Regions from separate parts of the Streptosporangium sp. NPDC020072 genome, predicted to be linked through region 4. Evidence: riboswitches for the same ligand, from Rfam matches in the RefSeq annotation. Region 4 holds a riboswitch; each other region holds the start of a gene.
The links. Region 4 has a riboswitch for cobalamin ahead of ABZ470_RS30855 (CbtB domain-containing protein). Riboswitches for the same ligand answer to the same signal wherever they lie in the genome.
Positions count from the first base shown of each region.

Region 1: another riboswitch for cobalamin. It lies ahead of ABZ470_RS25975 (ABC transporter substrate-binding protein); the one in region 4 lies ahead of ABZ470_RS30855 (CbtB domain-containing protein).
Region 2: another riboswitch for cobalamin. It lies ahead of ABZ470_RS13075 (ribonucleoside-diphosphate reductase subunit alpha); the one in region 4 lies ahead of ABZ470_RS30855 (CbtB domain-containing protein).
Region 3: another riboswitch for cobalamin. It lies ahead of metE (5-methyltetrahydropteroyltriglutamate--homocysteine S-methyltransferase); the one in region 4 lies ahead of ABZ470_RS30855 (CbtB domain-containing protein).

Region 1 is NZ_JBEYAB010000011.1:67,644-70,831, reverse strand. Features, by position in the region: gene ABZ470_RS25980 (iron ABC transporter permease) at 1-344, opposite strand, end outside; gene ABZ470_RS25975 (ABC transporter substrate-binding protein) at 494-1,480, opposite strand; cobalamin riboswitch at 1,673-1,799, opposite strand; gene alaS (alanine--tRNA ligase) at 1,937-3,188, shown strand, end outside.
Region 2 is NZ_JBEYAB010000005.1:137,297-140,484, reverse strand. Features, by position in the region: gene glmS (glutamine--fructose-6-phosphate transaminase (isomerizing)) at 1-349, shown strand, start outside; gene ABZ470_RS13080 (tripartite tricarboxylate transporter substrate-binding protein) at 441-1,460, shown strand; cobalamin riboswitch at 1,465-1,665, shown strand; gene ABZ470_RS13075 (ribonucleoside-diphosphate reductase subunit alpha) at 1,816-3,188, shown strand, end outside.
Region 3 is NZ_JBEYAB010000017.1:230,492-233,679, forward strand. Features, by position in the region: gene metE (5-methyltetrahydropteroyltriglutamate--homocysteine S-methyltransferase) at 1-1,964, opposite strand, end outside; cobalamin riboswitch at 2,111-2,286, opposite strand; gene ABZ470_RS35180 (hypothetical protein) at 2,673-3,101, shown strand.
Region 4 is NZ_JBEYAB010000014.1:127,481-130,668, reverse strand. Features, by position in the region: gene dop (depupylase/deamidase Dop) at 1-1,357, shown strand, start outside; cobalamin riboswitch at 1,449-1,568, shown strand; gene ABZ470_RS30855 (CbtB domain-containing protein) at 1,600-1,794, shown strand; gene ABZ470_RS30850 (CbtA family protein) at 1,811-2,551, shown strand; gene ABZ470_RS30845 (histidine phosphatase family protein) at 2,548-3,111, shown strand; gene ABZ470_RS30840 (putative cobaltochelatase) at 3,108-3,188, shown strand, end outside.

The sequences.
Region 1 (3,188 bases), on a different contig from region 4:
CGCCCGCCGGACCGGGCCAGGAAATAGACCGTGACCAGCGCCGCCAGCGCCCCCGCGAACGCGGCGACCGGCAGTGAGAACGGGCCGAGGAAGGTCAGGCCGAACACCGTCACGCTCACCGCGCCCACGCTGGCGCCGGAGGAGACGCCAAGCAGCATCGGATCGGCCAGCGGGTTGCGCACCAGCGCCTGCAACGCCATCCCGCAGACCGAAAGTCCGGCGCCGATGACCCCGCCCAGGATCACCCGCGGCAGCCGTACGTCCATGACGACGGTCTCCCTGACCGGGGACCAGACCGGTTCGGCCAGCGCGGGGTGGAGGCGGTGCAGCAGAATGCCCCACACCTGCTCGGCGGGCAGGCTGATCGAACCGGCCGCGACCCCCGCCGTGACCGCCCCGCCGAGCAGCAGCGCGCACAGCGCGAGCGTCAGCGGGTACGGCAGGCCGGGGCGCCGGGCGACGGGCGTCGTCCGGGAGAGCCCGGTCAGGCCGCTCACTCGAACCGGTCGGGGTGGATCTGCCGGGCCAGCGACTCAACCGCCGACGGCGCCCGGACCCCGAGCACGACCGACGACAGCGGCAGCACCGCGAACCGCCTGTGCCTGATCGCCGGAACGTCGGCGAGCGCCGGGTTCGACAGCAGGAACCTCTTCTTGTCCTCGACCTTCTCCTCGCCGTAGTCGTAGACGACGATCCAGTCGGGCGCGCGCTCGGCGACCTGCTCGAACGACACGTCGGCCCACGTCTTGTCCACGTCGGTGAAGACATTCCGCGCGCCCGCCAGCGTGATGATCTCGTCGCCGACGCCCTTGCCCCCGGCGGTGAAGGCGGTCTTGTCGCCGCTGTCGTAGACGAACAACCTGACCGGCTCGACGTCGGCGAGCCTCTCCCTCACCCGCGCCAGGGGCTCGTGCAGCCGGGTGATGAGCGCCTCGGCCCGTTCGCGCACGCCGAAGATCGTGGCGACGTTGCGGATCTCCCGGTCCATCAGGTCCATGTCCACCGGGCCTGACGGGCACTGCTCGACGTTGAGGTAGGTGTCGATCCCGGCCTTGCCCAGCGCGTCGCGGCCGCGGCCCTCCTTCTCGTCGAAGGCGCTGGAGAAACCGCCGTAGACGAAGTCGGGCTCCTCGGCCAGCAGCGCCTCGTAGGAGGGGTACTGCCTGGAGAGCACCTTCACCCCGTCGTAGGCGGCCTGGTACTCGGGCAGGACCTTGTCGTCGAGATATCCGGTGCCGGCCATCGACCCCTGCAGTCCCAGCGCCAGCATCACCTCGGTCGCGTGCTGGTTGAGCGAGACCGCCCGCCGCGGCGGGCGGTCGTAGGTCGTCCTGACGCCGCAGTCGTCGAGGGTGACCGGGAAGCCCGCGACGGCCCCGGCAGGGGCTTCAGCCGGGGCTCCGGAGGAGGCGCCGCAACCGGCCAGGAGCACGGCACAGGACAGGGCGAGCAACAGGGACAGGGGACGTCTGACCGTCACGGACGGTTCCTCTCACGGGATCTGCACCATGGGACGGCCCTGCCGGAAGGTCACGGAACCGGCCAGGAGGTCGTCTCCGGGCACACGTCGGCGCGGAGGGCTCGTGCGGTCGTCGCCACGCGAGGTCATCCATCGGCCGACCCGCTCCTCTCCGGGGAGATCCGCCCCAGTTCGTCGAGGAGGCGACCGCGTGAGTCTCCTGGCTCTCGGGTCGATGCTCGCCCCCGTCTTCCCACCCCGCAGGGGGCGGTGACCTCGTGGGGGTCCGCTCGCCGATCACAGTGGCGGGACCGCGCCGGATTCGCACCGGCTTCCTCGTCCGCGCTCGCCTTCGCCGGTCATCATTGCACGAAGCCGTTGATGCGCTGAAGATGGCTTCCGGTTCCGGTGGCGGCTGTACGATGTCTTGTTGCAACAAATTTGCAATTGCAAAGACCGGCGGCTTCGGGAGGGCAAGTGCGGACGGCGGAGGTCAAACGGCGGTTCCTTGAGCACTTCGCGGCGGCGGGGCACACCGTGGCCGCCAGCGCGCCGCTGCCCGCCGACGACCCGACGCTGCTGTTCGTCAACGCGGGCATGGTGCCGTTCAAGCCCTATCTCCTCGGGCAGCGGACACCGCCGTCCCCCCGGGCGGCCAGCGTGCAGAAGTGCATCCGCACCCTCGACATCGACGAGGTCGGCAAGACCACCAGGCACGGCACGTTCTTCCAGATGAGCGGCAACTTCTCCTTCGGCGACTACTTCAAGGAGGAGGCGATCAGGCTCGCCTGGGACCTGACGGTCAAGCCTCGGGCCGAGGGAGGCTACGGCCTCGACCCCGACCGGATCTGGGCCACCGTCTACCTGGACGACGACGAGGCCCACGCCCTGTGGCGGGACGTGATCGGCCTGCCGGAGGCCCGCATCGTACGGCGCGGCAAGGCCGACAACTTCTGGTCCATGGGCGTCCCCGGGCCGTGCGGGCCCTGCTCCGAGCTTTACTACGACCGTGGTCCGGCCTACGGGCGAGAGGGCGGGCCCGAGGTCGACGAGGACCGTTACCTCGAATTCTGGAACCTCGTTTTTATGCAATACGAGCGGGGCGAGGGCGTCGGCAAGGAGGACTACCCGATCCTCGGCGAGCTGCCCTCCCGCAACATCGACACCGGCATGGGCCTGGAACGCATGGCGGCGCTGCTCCAGGGCGTCGACAACCTCTACGAGACCGACGAGACCCGGCCCGTCCTGGACGCCGCCGCGGCGCTGACCGGAACCAGGTACGGCGTGCGCTCCGGGCCGTCCGCGGCCGAGAGCCACCCCGACGACGTCCGGCTCCGGGTCGTCGCCGACCACGTCCGCACCGCGCTCATGCTGATCGGCGACGGCGTCACCCCCTCCAACGAGGGACGTGGCTACGTGTTGCGCCGGATCCTGCGCCGGGCGATCCGCGCCGTCCGGCTGCTCGGCTACGAGGACCCGGTCCTGCCCGAACTGCTGCCGGTGGCCCGCGACTGCATGGCGCCCTCCTACCCGGAGCTGGCCGCCGACTTCGACCGGATCTCGGCCTACGCCTACGGCGAGGAGGAGACCTTCCGCTCGACGCTGCGCCAGGGCAGCGCGCTGCTCGACCGGGCCATCACCCGGACCGGGGAACGGCTGCCCGCGGCCACGGCCTTCAAGCTGCACGACACCTACGGCTTCCCGATCGACCTGACCGTCGAGATCGCCG
Region 2 (3,188 bases), on a different contig from region 4:
CGTGCACGCCGAGGCCTACCCGGCCAGCGAGCTCAAGCACGGGCCGCTGGCGCTGATCGGCCCGGAGATGCCGACCGTGGCGGTCGTCCCCGACGACGAGCTGCTGGACAAGAACCTCACCACGCTGGGGGAGATCCGCGCGCGCGGTGGGCGGGTGCTCATGGTCGGGCACCGCGAGGCCGATCCCCGGCTGGCCGACGACTGCCTGGTGGTGCCCAGGAACGAGATCGAGCTCGACCCGATCCTGCTGTCGATCCCGCTGCAGCTGTTCGCCTACCACGCGGCCGTCGCGCTCGGCCGCGACGTGGACAAGCCGCGCAACCTCGCCAAGAGCGTCACCGTGGAGTGAGCGCCTGATGCCCCAATTGCGGTGCAGAGAGTGACATATCTGCAACGTAGGGTATCGAGAGATCTGGGGGATCTCGGCGGAAGGGACGCTTATGCACCGTAGGCGATTCCTCGCGCTCGCGCTGGGGGTCATGGTCGCCGGGGGCTGCGGTGACATGGGAGGCCCCGGTGCGGGGTGGGCGCGCAGGCTGACCATCGTCGCGCCGGTCGTCCGCGGGCGGCGCTGGGACCAGGCCGCCCACGCGCTGGCCGCGATCCTGACCGGCGAGAGGATGGCCGGTGCGGTCGAGGTGAGCGGCGCGGGCGCCCAGGGGATGGCCGCCCTGACCGCGTTCGCCGCCGTCGGGGGTCCCTTCGCGCGCGAGGGCCGGGTGTTCCTGGCGGGCGTGCCGATGCTGGCGGGCGGCGAGACCGCCGACGCGGACTCCGTGCTGGCGGCCTCGACCCCGCTGGCCAGGCTGGCCGGAGACTGGTCCGTCCTGGCCGTCTCCCCGAACTCCCTGCTGCGGACCTTCGAGGACTTCGTCGCGGCGCTGCGCCGCGACCCGGCGCGGCTGGTGGTCGGGGGAGGGGCCGAGGGCGGCTCCGACCACGTGCTCTACGGCATGATCGGCAAGTGCCTCGGCGTCGACGTCAGGCTGATGGAGTACGCGGGCTACCCGACCGAGTCGGAGGCCGTCGAGGCGCTGCACGAGGGGCGGGTGGCCGCGCTCCTCGGCTCGGCCGGCTCCCTCCTGCCGAAGATCGCCACGGGCCGGCTGATGCCGCTCGCGGTCTCCTCGGGGGAGCGGATCGACGGCATCGACGCGCCGACGCTGATGGAGCGGGAGGTGCGCCTGGAGTACGCCGACTGGTGCGGGGTGCTCGGTCCCCGGGCCATGAGCCCCGGCGACCGGGACGGGGCGGTCGCCCTGTGCGACCGGATCGACGCCTCGCCCCGATGGCAGGCCGTGTGCGCGGCCAACGGCTGGCACCGGGCGTACCTGAGCGGTGACGACTTCCGCCGGTGGCTGGTCACGGAGACCCGCCGTACCCGCGCGGTGCTCAACGAGCTCGGGTTGCTGAGCATCCCCGACACAAACTGTTGGGGTGGTTGCGTCAGGCGGCACTAGATGTAGGATCCTGGTCGTCGCTGGTTCGCCCACGAGGGCGAGGCAACAGGGAACCCGGTGAGAGACCGGGACTGCCCCGCAGCGGTGAACGGGAACGAAAGCCGTCAACTGAGCACTGGGTGAACCACGCCCGGGAAGCGACGGCCGGTAGGAGCGCGCGTCACGCCCGTGAGTCCGAAGACCTGCCCGCGGTGTGTGGAGAGGGGACCGACCAGGTCCCCGCTCGGCACGAGAGTTGTCCAGGGCTTCGAGGGAGAGCCGCGGGACGAGGCGGTCCGGCGTGCCCGGGAGCCGCCCGTTGACGCGCGCCCTGCTCCGTGAGCCGTACGGGGATTACCTGCACGAGGGGTGGCACGTGACACAGACCTTGGCCGAGAAGGCGGAGAAGACCGGGCACTCGCCGGACGATCGCAGGCGGGCGATCGAGGAGGCCGCGGCCCGGGTGATCACCGACCCGGAGAACTCCAGAGCCGCCGCCAGGCTGCTGACCGGCCTGATCGCCGAGGAGGCCGCCGAGCACGGCGTCACGACCTTCTCCGAGTCGATCGCCGCGACCCACGGCGCGGGGCTCCTGCAGGACGGGCTGGCCGCCTTCGTCGCCGCCAACGCCGCCGCCCTCGACGCGCTGGTCGACCCGGCCGCCGACGACAGGTTCGAGTACTTCGGGCTGCGCACCGTCTACGACCGCTACCTGCTGCGCCACCCGAGCACCCGCAAGGTCCTCGAACGCCCCCAGCACTTCCTGCTGCGCGTGGCCTGCGGTCTGTCGGAGACGGTCGAGGAGGCCGCCGAACTGTACGGGCTCATGGCCACCCTGTCCTACCTGCCCAGTTCGCCCACCCTGTTCAACTCCGGTTCCCGCAGGCCCCAGCTGTCCTCCTGCTTCCTGCTCGACTCCCCGAGGGACGAGCTAGAGGCCATCTACCAGCGCTACGGCCAGGTCGCCCGCCTGTCGAAGTACGCCGGGGGCATCGGCATCGCCTGGACCCGGGTCCGCTCGCGCGGCTCGCTGATCCGCGGCACCAACGGCCACTCGAACGGCATCGTGCCGTGGCTGCGCACCCTCGACTCCAGCGTCGCCGCCGTCAACCAGGGCGGCCGTCGCAAGGGCGCGGCCTGCGTCTACCTGGAGCCCTGGCACGCCGACATCGAGGAGTTCCTCGAACTGCGCGACAACACCGGCGAGGAGGCGCGCCGTACGCACAATCTGAACCTCGCCAACTGGATCCCCGACGAGTTCATGCGGCGGGTCGAGGCCGACGAGATGTGGTCGCTGTTCGACCCCAAGGAGGTCCCGCACCTCACCGACCTGTACGGCGAGGCGTTCGAGGAGGCCTACCGCAGGGCGGAGGCCGAGGGCGGGTTCGTCAGGCAGGTCCCGGCCCGTGCCCTGTACGGCCGCATGATGCGCACGCTCGCCCAGACCGGCAACGGCTGGATGACCTTCAAGGACGCCTCGAACCGGACCTCGAACCAGACGGCCCGTCCGGGCAACGTCATCCACCTGTCGAACCTGTGCACCGAGATCCTGGAGGTCACCAGCGACGCGGAGACCGCCGTCTGCAACCTCGGCTCGATCAACCTGGCGGCCCACCTCACCGCGGACGGTGTGGACTGGGAGCGGCTGCGCCGTACGGCTCGCACCGCGGTCAGGTTCCTGGACAGGACCATCGACCTGGGCTTCTACCCGACGCCCGAGGCCCGCGCGGCCAACGAGCGCTGGCGGCC
Region 3 (3,188 bases), on a different contig from region 4:
TAGCACATGTGGGTGTGGATCTGGGTGTCGGCCCGCACCCCGCTCGTGGCCAGGCGGAAGGCCTCCGTCGCCCAGGCCAGGTAGGCGGGCCGGTCGGCCGCGCGCAGCGGCAGCGTCTCCCGCAGCGCGGGCTCGTCCACCTGGATGACGGCGATGCCCGAGGCCTCCAGGTCGGCGACCTCGTCGCGCAGGGCGAGGGCGACCTGGCGGGCGGTCTCGGCCTGCGGCTGGTCGTCGCGGACGAAGGACCAGGCGAGCATGGTGACCGGGCCGGTCAGCATGCCCTTGACCGGTCGCCCCGTCTGGGACTGGGCGTAGGTCGTCCAGCGCAGCGTCATCGGCCTGGGGCGGGAGACGTCCCCGGCCAGGATCGGCGGGCGCACGTAGCGGGTGCCGTACGACTGCACCCAGCCGTGCTGGGTGGCCAGGTAGCCGTTGAGCCGCTCGGCGAAGTACTGGACCATGTCGTTGCGTTCCGGCTCTCCGTGCACCAGGACGTCGATACCCGCCCGCTCCTGGAAGACCAGGACCGAGCGGATCTCCGAGGCGATCAGCTCGTCGTAGGCGTCCTGGTCGATCCGCCCGGCGCGCAGGTCGGCGCGGGCCGCCCGCAGCCGCCCGGTCTGCGGGAAGGAGCCGATGGTGGTCGTGGGCAGCTCCGGCAGGCCGAGGCGGGCGCGCTGGGCCGCCGCCCGCTCACCGTACGGCTGGGGCCTGCGGGTGTCGGCGGGGGTGACCGCGGCGGCGCGGGCCCTGACCTCTGGGTCGTGGGTGAGCGCGGAGGCCTCGCGTGAGGCCAGGTCGGCCCGGTTGGCGGCCAGTCGTCCGGCGACGGCCCCGGTTCCCTCGCTGAGCCCGGTGGCCAGGGTGACGACCTCGGCGACCTTCTGCCTGGCGAAGGCGAGCCAGCGGCCGACCCGCGGGTCGAGGCCGTGTTCGAGCCCGAGGTCGACGGGGACGTGCAGCAGCGAGCAGGAGGGCGCGACGTCCACCCGGCCGGCCAGGCCGAGCAGGGTGGCCAGGGTCGCCAGCGACCCGCCCAGGTCGTTGATCCACACGTTGCGGCCGTCCACGACACCGGCGATCAGGCGCTTGCCGGGCAGACCGCCCGCGCGGGCCAGGTCCTCCAGGTTGGCCGCGGCCGGGCCGGTGAAGTCCAGTCCCAGGCCCTCGATCGGCGCCCTGGCCAGGACCGGCAGCGCGTCTCCGAGCCGGTCGAAGTAACCGGCGACGAGGATCTTCGGCCGGTCGGTCAGGGCGCCGAGCTCACGGTAGGCGTGGGCGGCGGCGTCGAGCACCGCCCGGTCGCGGTCCTGCGCCAGCGCGGGCTCGTCGAGCTGCACCCACTCGGCACCGGCCGCGCGCAGGGCGGCGAGCACCTCGGCGTAGACGGGCAGCAGCCGGTCGAGCAGGCCGATGGGTTCGAAGGCCGGGTCCGCGCCGGGGGCGGCCTTGGCCAGCAGCAGGTAGGTGACGGGGCCGACGAGCACGGGGCGCGCGGTGTGCCCGAGCGCGACGGCCTCGCGCAGTTCGCCGACCTGTTTTGCCGGGTCCGCGGCGAAGACGGTGTCAGGTCCCAGCTCCGGCACCAGGTAGTGGTAGTTGGTGTCGAACCACTTGGTCATCTCCAGCGGGGCGACCTCCTGGGTGCCCCGGGCCATGGCGAAGTATCCCGCCAGGGGGCCTTCCGTCTCCACGACGGCTCGGTGACGCGGGGGGACGGCGCCGACCATGACGGTGGTGTCGAGGACGTGGTCGTACAGCGAGAAGTCGCCGGTCGGCACCTCCCGCACCCCCGCCTCCGTCAGGTGCCGCCAGTTGCCTGCGCGCAGCCCGGCCGCGACGTCCAGCAGGTCACGCTCGGTCACCCGGCCCGCCCAGTGGCCCTCGATCGCCTTCTTCAGCTCACGGTCCGGCCCCTGACGGGGGTAGCCGTACACGGTGGGGGAGGAAGTCTCGGTCACGGAACTCTCCTTCGCGAGTCACGAAAGGACTCCGGTGCCCCGAGGGGAGAGACGAAGGAGAGGCGGGCGCACCAGGCCCGTCCCATGCCGCCGACCCACCCGCGAGGTCACCGAGGTCACCGCGTGCGTGGTCGCACGCGGGCAGTGGCAGGTCTTCGGACTCGCGGGCACGTCCGGGCCGTTGTCTCGCCCTGACACCTAGTGGCCGTCGCTTCCCGGACCCGATCTGCCGGATCCAGTGCGTTTGACGGCGGTCGTTCCCACTCACCGCTGCGGGGCAGTCCCGGAGTCACACCGGGTTCCCTCTTACGACGCGTCTGCCTGGCGGGCAGGGCGAACCGACTGCGTCCCCAACCCTACGCGCATCCGATGGCGGAGCGACAACCATATTCGGGCCCGCCGGCGGGTTCGCGGGATCGTTCTCCCATCGCCCCGGGCCGCCTGAAACCGTACGGGGGAATTCGCGGGTCGCGGGAAAATCTCCGCCCCCCGCTTTCGCGACTCAACAACCGTGACCTAAGACCCCATTTCCTACAATTTCCGAAAGAAAAGGGCAGGCTATATTAGACCCGGCAAACCCCCCAGCCATCGGAGTTAACCATGTATCGGACTAAAGGGTCACATCTCCATCAAGGGCGTATACCAAGCGCCCTAACCGATGTCAAGTCGCGAGTCGCCGCCATTCTCCACCGGCGTTTCCCGGTCATCATGCGAGGGACGCTCGGCCTGGTGTTCCTGTGGTTCGGCGTGCTGAAGGTGGCGAACGTCAGCCCGGTCGGCGCCCTGGTCGCCGACACCCTGTCCTTCGTGCCGCTGCCCGCGTCGTTCGTGGTGCCCGCCCTGGGCGTGTTCGAGGTCGCGGTGGCCCTGGCGCTGTTCACCGGCCGGTGGCTGCGCCCGTTCCTGCCCGTGCTCCTGCTCCACCTCGTCGGCACGTTCCTGGTCCTGGTGCTCCACCCGGGTGTCGCGTTCAAGGACGGAAACCCGCTCATGCTCACAATGGAGGGCGAGTTCGTCGTCAAGAACGTCGTCCTGATCGCCGGGACATTGGTCGTCGCCGCGACCCTCCCCCGGCGCGAGGGGCACGAGGAACAGCGGGAGGAGTCCCGCCTGCCGGTTTCCACCACCTCGCGTTAGAGAACTCGCGACGAGCCCGTCGCGGGCTCACGGAGAACGAGTGCCGGGAAACGGGAAACGGGAAACGGGATCGCTCCGTTTCCCGTT
Region 4 (3,188 bases):
GAACCCTCTGCGCGACGCCCGGGGCTTCGACCTGTCCAGGGAGGTGGCCGACCAGAGCCAGCTCACGGACGAGGATCTGGGCCTGGCCAACGTGATCCTCACCAACGGGGCCCGGCTGTACGTGGATCACGCCCATCCCGAATACTCGACTCCCGAATGCACCAATCCACGAGCCGCGGTGATCTGGGACAAGGCGGGGGAGCGCGTCATGCACGACGCCGCGACGCGCGCCTCGGCCGTCCCCGCCAACGCTCCGATCCAGCTCTACAAGAACAACACCGACAACAAGGGCGCCTCCTACGGCTGCCACGAGAACTACCTGATGCGGCGCGCCACGCCGTTCGCCGACATCGTCAGGTATCTGACCCCGTTCTTCGTCTCCCGGCAGGTCGTCGTCGGTGCCGGCAGGGTCGGCATCGGCCAGGACTCCCGGGGCGAGGGCTTCCAGATCAGTCAGCGGGCCGACTTCTTCGAGGTCGAGGTCGGCCTGGAAACCACGCTCAAGCGGCCGATCATCAACACCAGGGACGAGCCGCACGCCGACCCGGAGAAGTACCGCAGGCTGCACGTCATCATCGGCGACGCCAACATGTCGGAGATCTCGACCTACCTGAAGCTGGGCTCGACCGCGCTGGTCCTCGCCATGATCGAGGACGGCTACTTCACCCGTGACCTCGCGGTCGACAACCCGGTCCAGGCGCTGCGCGCGGTCTCCCACGACCCCACGCTGAAGTACGAGATCGCGATGCGCGACGGCCGCAGGCTCACCGCGGTGCAGCTGCAGATGGAGTATCTGGAGCTGGCCCGCAAGTACGCCGAGGAGCGCAGCGGGAACGGCGTCGACGAGATCACCAAGGACGTCCTCGACCGCTGGGAGTCCGTCCTGACCCGTCTGGCCGAGGACCCGATGCAGCTGTCGCGGGAGCTCGACTGGGTGGCCAAGCTCGAACTGCTGGAGGGCTACCGTACCCGTGACGGCCTGGCCTGGTCCCACCCGCGACTGCAGCTGGTGGACCTGCAGTACTCCGACATCCGCCCCGAGCGCGGCCTGTACAACCGGCTGGTCGCCCGGGGCAGGATGCAGCGCCTGGTGACCGAGGACGAGGTACGGCGGGCCATCGAGGCGCCGCCGAGCGACACGCGGGCCTACTTCAGGGGTCGTTGCCTGAGCCAGTTCAGCGAGTCGGTCGCCGCCGCGTCCTGGGACTCGGTCATCTTCGACATCCCGGGCAGGGAGTCCCTGCAGCGCGTTCCGACCATGGAGCCGCTGCGCGGTACGAAGGCCCATGTCGGAGAGCTGTTCGACCGCTGTCGCACCGCCGCCGACCTGGTCACCGCTCTCACCGGCGATCAGTGACCTCCCGTGCGGGCGGGTGCTCCCGCCCGCACGGTTTATAGCTTTGTGTCCGCTATCGCATGGATTGACGGACGCTGTGAACCGGTATACATTCCGGGTGTTTTGTGGCGGTGCGAGGGAAATCCGGTGAGATTCCGGTGCGGTCGCGCCACTGTAACCGGCCCGAGAGGGCGGGGAGCCAGGTCACTCGGCCGCCACCGACCTACGAAAAGGGGCGCGTCAATCCCCTGAAGGAGGTGGCCGTGAGCCAGATCTCTGCTCCGCCGGTCAAGCCCATCCCGCTCGGTTCGCTCACCCGCTGGCTTCTCGCCGTACCGGTGCTGCTGCTCCTCGCCTACCTGGTCGCCTTCGACCAGGGCGCGATCTCGCAGGCCGGTAACTACCTGCACGAACTCATGCACGACGGGCGTCACCTGCTCGGTGTTCCCTGCCACTGAGCGCACCGAGCCACACGTGATCACCAAACTCATCGTCAGAGGCATGCTCGTCGGCCTTCTCGCAGGACTGCTCGCCGGGGTGTTCGCCTACACCGTGGGCGAGCCCCGCGTCGAGCGGGCCATCGCGCTGGAGGAGGCCGCGGCGGCCTCCTCCGGCACCGGTGCCCACAGTCACGAGGCGGCCGAGCCCGCCCACTCCCACGGGGAGGAGGCGCCGGTCAGCAGGAACGGCCAGCGCTTCGGCCTCTTCCTCGCCCTGGCCCTGTACGGCCTGGCTCTCGGGGGCCTGTTCGCCCTCGTGTACGCGGGGGTGCGCGGCCGGGTCGGCCCGAGATCGGAACCGCTGCTGGCGGTCTCCCTCGCGGCGGCGGCGTTTGTCGCGATCGTCCTTATCCCTTTCGTGAAATATCCCGCCAACCCACCGGCCGTCGGTGACCCGGAGACGATCAACCAGCGCACGGTGCTCTACCTGGTCGCCGTCGCCATCGGCATCCTCTCCGTCGGCGCCGCGGCGGCCGCGCACCGCTACGTCTCCTCCGAGGAGGCGTGGCCGCGCTGGCTCGCGGGCGGCGCGGCGCTGCTGGTGCCGGTCGCGGCGGCCTGGACCCTGCTGCCCGGGATCGACGAGGTGCCCGAGGGGTTCCCCGCCGGTCTCCTGTGGGACTTCCGTCTGGCCTCCCTCGGGACACAGGCGGTGTTCTGGCTGGGCGTAGGAGCCCTGTTCGCCTTCGCCGCGCGCAGGCGCAGCCCGGCGTGACGGCCCCCTCGGGGGTCGCGCGCCTGCTGCTGGTCTGTCACGCCTCGACACGGGCGACGGCACGGGCGGCCTTTCCCGGAGACGAGCCGCTCGACGGGAACGGCCTGCGCCGCGCCCGGGCGCTGGCCCCGCGGATCGGTCCGGGCCGGGCCGTCCGCGGAGCCGAGCTGCGTTGCGCGCAGACGGCCGAGGCGCTCGGCCTGCGTGCCGGGCCGGAGCCGTCGCTCGCCGACTGCGACTACGGGCGCTGGCGCGGCATGACGCTGGCCGAGGTCGAGGCGGCCGATCCCGAAGGACTCGCGGCCTGGCTCACCGACCCGGCGGCGGCCCCCCACGGCGGGGAGCCGATCACCGGACTCGTCGGCCGGGTCGCGGCCTGGCTCGCGGTCCTCGGCCCGGGGCGGACGGTCGCCGTCACCCACGCCCCGGTGGTCAGGGCCGCGGTCGTGCACGCCCTCGGCGCCCCGGCCCATGCCTTCTGGCGCGTCGACGTCGCGCCCCTCGCCCTGGTGACGCTCACCGGGCGGGGCGGACGCTGGCGGCTGAGTTACCCCGTATGACGAGAGCCGAGGAGGCAGTCAAGGTGCGCGACCCGCGCTATCCCTTCACCGCGATCGTGGGGTCGGAGGACCTCAAG